DNA from 2 places in the Desulfosporosinus meridiei DSM 13257 genome. Region 1 is predicted to be linked to the other one. Evidence: riboswitches for the same ligand, from Rfam matches in the RefSeq annotation. Region 1 holds a riboswitch; the other holds the start of a gene.
The links. Region 1 has a riboswitch for lysine ahead of dapA (4-hydroxy-tetrahydrodipicolinate synthase). Riboswitches for the same ligand answer to the same signal wherever they lie in the genome.
Positions count from the first base shown of each region.

Region 1 (3,176 bases):
AAATCAGAGGCCTGAAAACTTTGGAGAATAGAACTTTTTTTGTGGGAAATGAAAGCAAGTTCCCCAAAGGATGTCGTTCTTGTCTCTTGGGAACCGGTTTGAGTGCCATCAGGAAAACGAACAAATGTAACTTAGAGTGTAAGTTCTGCTATCATTATGGAGAACTGGATGAAATTCCACCGGTTGGCGAAGGTATGTGGGAAATCGGAGACACAAAATTTTATGAGAAGGACATTGATTTACTTCTTTCCATCCAACAGAAGCCCACGGGTATTTCCTACGTTTATTTAGAGCCATTCATGGAAATTGAAAAATACTATCCGATTATCAAGAAATTCAGTGCTGCAGGGATTCATCAACATCTCTATACAAATGGCACTTTAGCTAGGTCAGAGACCTTGAAAGCTTTAGGTGAAGCCGGTCTTGACGAGTTGCGTTTCAACCTGGGGGCCTCAAATTGTTCAGACAAAGTGATTAAAAATATGGCAATAGCGAAAAAATACATCAAAAATGTAGGTATTGAAACGCCAATGACTCCGGAGTTCTTCGAAACCTTTTTCCGGAAGAAGCAAGCAATCTTAGAGACGAAACTCGATTTTATCAATTGCGCAGAATTGCACCTAAATGCCAATAACATAGACAATTATGACGGGGAAAACATGTATATTTCCAGACATGGCTATATATCCCCCATTTGGAGTCGGGAATTAACTCTGAAATTCATGAAAACAGCCGTTGAAGAAAGCTGGGATTTAGCAGTTCATGATTGCTCAAACTATACGAAATTTGCCAGAGGTTTAAATTTTAGTGGCAATGAGGGTAGGTGGGTCGGATCCAGTAATTATACCTGTGCGTTTTTCAGGATACCCTACGAAGTGTTTTTACCCATACTGCGTGATGACAGTTTCAAGTTTTTGAGTGAAGAGGAATTGCCTGTCGGCTATCGACCAGGAGAGCTGGTTTTTTAATCCTCGGGATGAGCTCAAGCTGTGCAAGAGACTTATGCGCTTAAGCATAATCACTCTTCTTTGGCCAAAGGACTTGTATTTCTAAACAACCATGAAGCAAAACCCCACCAGCAAAGAAATAAAAAATAACCCGGTAGGGGGTAGAACCAGTTAACGAAATCGAATAGTCCAACATTATGTACGATATATCCGAAACCAAGGCTTATACTGGCCCAAGTTAAGATATAGGGATACCTGAAAGACTTTTTGGCGGGTAAAAAATAAAGAAAAATCATAACAGTAACCGTCCAACACAGTGGAGACAGGGCCATCATTTTCAAAACATAGAAGATGCTTAGGTTCTTAAACCACATAATACCTAGTATGTTTTGAAGTAAACCAACTGCTATTATATCCCCTAACCCGCCGATAAGAATTCCATAGATAAAGTATTCTTTATATTTATTTTTAGGGATAAAAATTAATGTTAAGAAATAGGTCATGACTAGAAATATAGGGTAAAATAATAATGTTATTACTTCATCCATGCTTTCTCACCTCCAATTTTATAGGCATTTTATTTATTTGCTTAATAAGTAATTTTCATTCAGCTTATACGGGTTATGTACGCAACCTAGTTATTCTTAGCTTTAGATGGAGTTTGCCTAAGAGGTTCGTCAAATTTAGGCTTGACAAATATAGCAATATATGAATATTCTTAATAAGAATTGATAGAGGTGCATCGTACAATCAGTACCCGAAGTTGTTAAGGTTTACGTAAGACCGTAGCTTTGGTGAAAGGTGTAGATGCCGAAGTCGGTCTCAATTACGTGGGGACAGGGCTGGTTGAACAAAATAAGATTTGTTTAACTGTCGCGTTTGCGGAGAGCTATCTATCTTACAGTATGATTGGAAAATCATATGGGTAATTTAGTGGCTGAATTCCGTATCAGCTATTTTTTTATAGAGGGAGACGGGGATAAACATGAAAAAGAAGACTGTTTTCAAAGGTATTGCCACTGCTCTCATAACTCCTCTGGACGAAACAGGAATTAATTATGAGCAGTTTGGCAAATTGATCGATTGGCAAATTGAAGAAAAGATTGATGCTCTGGTGATTTGTGGAACCACAGGTGAAGCTTCGACCTTGTCTGACGCTGAGCATAGAGCTGCAATTACATTTGCAGTTCAGCAAGCTAAAGGCAGAGTGCCGATCATTGCAGGCACAGGCAGCAATGACATCGAATACGCCCATGATCTCACTAGTTTTGCCTGCGAAGCAGGTGCGGATGCAATGCTTGTAGTTACCCCATATTACAACAAGGCAACGCAAAAAGGCCTAACTAAAATGTTTACACAAATTGCCGATAAGAGCACAAAGCCCATCATTCTTTACAATGTGCCTTCAAGGACGGGAATTAATATTGAGTCTGCAACCTATGAGGCATTGGCTGAACACGAAAATATCGTAGGGATCAAAGAAGCAAATGGCAACATTTCAAAAATTGTTGAGACGATGGCGCGTGTCCACGGCAAGCTTGATTTGTATTCAGGCAATGACGATCAAATAGTTCCGCTTATGGCCCTTGGTGGAGTTGGCTGCATTTCCGTGCTTTCCAACATTATGCCGGCACAGACACGTGAGATTTGCACCCGTTTCTTTCAGGGTGACATTGCCGGCAGTGCTGAGCAGCAATATAAGCTTTATGGCATTACAGAGGCTCTGTTTTGTGAAGTTAACCCTATTCCGGTCAAGGCTGCTATGGCAGCTATGGGTTTTTGCAAGGATTACCTAAGAATGCCTCTCACAACAATTGAGGATACAAACCGTGAAAAGTTGATCTCGGTTATGAGGGCATACGGATTAATCGTTTGATGAAGGTGCTGCAGTAGAAAATCTAGTAGCGCAAGAACCTATATGAGAAACCGTGTTAATTAGACCCTGTAAAGTAAGAAATCCCTCCGCTGTAATGGCGGGGGGATATTTGTTTAGGGGAATTTATCTTTTGGAAGTGTAGGCATTGGCTAGGACGAAGGTAGTCCCATTATATTCATATTCTTGGGTAAATCTCGAATTGGCATCTGCCTGTGCTCTTACACTGAAGTTTTCTTGACTCATAATGATTTTGTTGTTAGATAGTTGCCATTCACCATGATCCCCGGCTGTAGCATCCCAAATAATATTGTAGCCATCTATTCCATTCCAAGTTAAAAGTGTTAATTCAGGAT
Region 1 covers NC_018515.1:3,096,354-3,099,529, reverse strand. Annotated here, with positions in the region: gene DESMER_RS14325 (radical SAM protein) at 1-968, shown strand, start outside; gene DESMER_RS14320 (hypothetical protein) at 1,019-1,495, opposite strand; lysine riboswitch at 1,672-1,847, shown strand; gene dapA (4-hydroxy-tetrahydrodipicolinate synthase) at 1,933-2,823, shown strand; gene DESMER_RS14310 (hypothetical protein) at 2,947-3,176, opposite strand, start outside.

Region 2 (3,176 bases), 700 kb from region 1:
ATAGTCCGGATGGGCAGGTATAGTTACCCCAAAATCTTTCGCTGTTGCTTGAGCAGTTTCTATACCGTCCTTAGTTGGATACCCGGCTTTTTTCCAAGCGTTCAATCCACCATCGAGGACCTTGACATTTTCAACTCCAGCCCAGATACATACGAATGCGACTCTCGCTGCACCTGAGTCTGCACCATAAACGATTACATTAGTATCTTTCGTTATACCATAATTTTTCATTACCTGGGTAATTTCCGCGCCTGTTCTGATATCCCATTTCTTTTCTTCTTCGATTTCATCTGTATTTAGATGGATCGCTCCCGGAATATGTGCTTCTGTGTAGGCTTTATCTTCGCTAACCTGGCCCCAAGCGGCCTCAATAATTACATAATCTTTTGATTCCGGTTGTTTACCATCAATGACACCTTTTACCCAATCTGCGGACACAAATACCTTTGTCTTTTCGACTGCCTTAACCGTCGGAGTTTCTGCCGCAGGCTTTTCCGGTGTAGTGGTGGAACTACAGCCAGTTGCAAATGTTGCTACCATCGCAATACAAATAAGGACAGTAAGTAATTTCTTTTTCATTAATGTTTTCTCCTCACAAAATATTTAGTTTAAACCTTTATATTGTACAAAATAGCGGCTCTCTCGATAAAATAATAACTGCAGATTATCGGAGAGAATATCGATTTTCACCCCCATATTCTTAGAACTATAGATCTACAGTTCAAGAAATGAATATAACCAAGCTAAATGTTATCATCGATAGCTGGTTATGTAAATATACTATCACCATATATCTATGTAATAGATTTGCAAATGCTTATGAGTGCGACAATATGGCGTTAATCAATGGGATATGTTGGTAAATTTAACAAATAGGCCATTGCACTCAGGGGTGATTTTCGCTATAATCTAACTAGTTGAATACCTGAAGATAGAGGCGGGTCAAACAAAAGTAGCTAAGATGAGGTTGGAGAGATACCTATGATCCTCAGCGAAAGGGGATGGCTCCGAAGGGTGGAATTTCTCTTTAATTCCATGCCTGGTTCCCGGATTAAGAGTCCTTGAACTGTCACCGTATCGCGGTGAAGTGCTATCGTTTTGTGTGCATTATTTAATTTTTATTAATTTTGTTTAGAACAAGGCGTCAGCTTAATCTGCGCCTTGTTTTTATATTATGAACAAAAAATGCACCTGTATAATAAGGGGTAAGGAGTGGGAATATGTCATTTGGAAGAATTCTTACAGCAATGGTTACACCTATGAACGAGGCTTTAGAAATTGATTATAAAGAAGCGGGGCGTTTAGCTTTACATTTAGTTAAGCATGGTAATGATGGGATTGTCGTCGCGGGGACAACCGGGGAATCCCCGACAATTTCATCTGAAGAAAAGCTTGAATTATTTAAAGTCGTTAAAGAAGCCGTAGGCTCGCGGGCTGTCGTTATTGCCGGGATCGGCTCAAACACCACAGAAGGAAGTATAGCATTAGCCAAAGAGGCAGCCGCAATTGGAGTAGACGGGCTGATGGCAGTGGTACCCTATTACAACAAACCTTCTCAAGAGGGCTTATATCAGCATTTCCGAAACATAGCCGCAGCCACTCCGCTTCCCTTAATGCTTTATAATATCCCGGGCAGATGTTCGGTGAATATGCTCCCGGAAACCGTGCTCAGACTGAGCAAAATCCCCAATATAACAGCGCTTAAGGAATCCAGCGGAATGATGGATCAGCTCAGCGAACTAAAGCGCATTCTACCTGAAAATTTTGCTATCTATAGCGGGGATGACTCCCTAACTTTGCCTATGCTGGCTTTGGGCTCCACTGGTATCGTCAGTGTGGCCGGACACGTGGTTGGTGACGAAATGAGAAACATGATCGACTCCTGGTTTGCCGGGGATACTCAAACAGCTTTACAATGGCATTTGAAGCTAACTCCCTTGTTTAAAGGGATTTTCGTAACCGCCAGCCCTGTACCGATTAAATACCTGTTGAAGTATCAGGGGATTAATGCCGGGGGAGTAAGACTTCCTTTGGTCGACGCTGTAGAAACCGAAAAAGCATTTCTCGATGATTTATACCTCCGAATTAAAGGTTAAAATGACAAGTATTTCTTATCGTACAAAACTGTAATATTATACTTTAATATAATAAGATTTTATTATAAAATAGGATAGATCCCAAGGTTGCTACTAAAGCGGCATCATCGGAGGATGAAATAGATTTTGGGGCTTTTTCTGGGTTAAATTTTAATAAAAATATAAGGAGAATAAAATGGGGAAAACAATCGCTGAAAAAATATTTGATGCACACAGGGTGAACATGCCGTTTCCGGATACCCATGTCTTAAAACTGGATAGAGTTTTCTGTCATGAAATTACCACCCCCATTGCCATCACGGATCTTATGGCCAGGGGAATGGACAGAGTCTTTGATCCTACGAAAATTAAGGCAGTCATCGACCATGTCACACCTGCCAAAGATTCTAAAACTGCTGAGCAGGGAAAGATTCTTCGGGATTGGGCGAAAAGACATGGTATCAAAGACTTTTTTGACATCGGGAGAAATGGTGTTTGCCATGCAATATTCCCGGAAAAAGGATTCGTAAGACCCGGCTATACAATTATCATGGGAGATTCACACACCTGTACCCATGGAGCTTTTGGAGCTTTTGCTGCCGGTGTCGGGACTACTGACCTTGAAGTAGGGATACTTAAGGGTATCTGTGCCTTCCATTTCCCCAAAACCATTAAATTTGTGCTTAATGGCAGCTTAAAGCCGGGGGTTTATGCCAAAGACCTGATCCTTTTTATTATCAAAGAACTGACAGTAAACGGGGCAACAAACATGGTCATAGAATTTACCGGACCGGTGATCGAGGGAATGTCCATGGAATCACGGATGACATTATGCAACATGGCCATTGAAGCCGGAGGCACTTGTGGCATATGCTACCCAGATATGACAACCGTTGAATACCTCTGGGAATTCATTCAAGACGAATTTGAAACTAAAGAAGACGCTTTGCTGGAATACTCAAAATGGACTTCAGATGCTGATGCTGCATATGAAAAAGTCTATGAATATGATGTCTCAACCTTAGAACCAATGGTTACTTTCGGATACAAACCAGACCAAGTAAAACCAGTCAAGGAAATGTCTCATACAAAAATTGATCA
Region 2 covers NC_018515.1:2,392,535-2,395,710, forward strand. Annotated here, with positions in the region: gene DESMER_RS10985 (sulfurtransferase) at 1-579, opposite strand, end outside; lysine riboswitch at 925-1,101, shown strand; gene dapA (4-hydroxy-tetrahydrodipicolinate synthase) at 1,221-2,096, shown strand; gene DESMER_RS10995 (3-isopropylmalate dehydratase large subunit) at 2,272-3,176, shown strand, end outside.
Region 2: linked by a shared signal. The riboswitch ahead of dapA (4-hydroxy-tetrahydrodipicolinate synthase) and the one ahead of dapA (4-hydroxy-tetrahydrodipicolinate synthase) in region 1 are both predicted to bind lysine.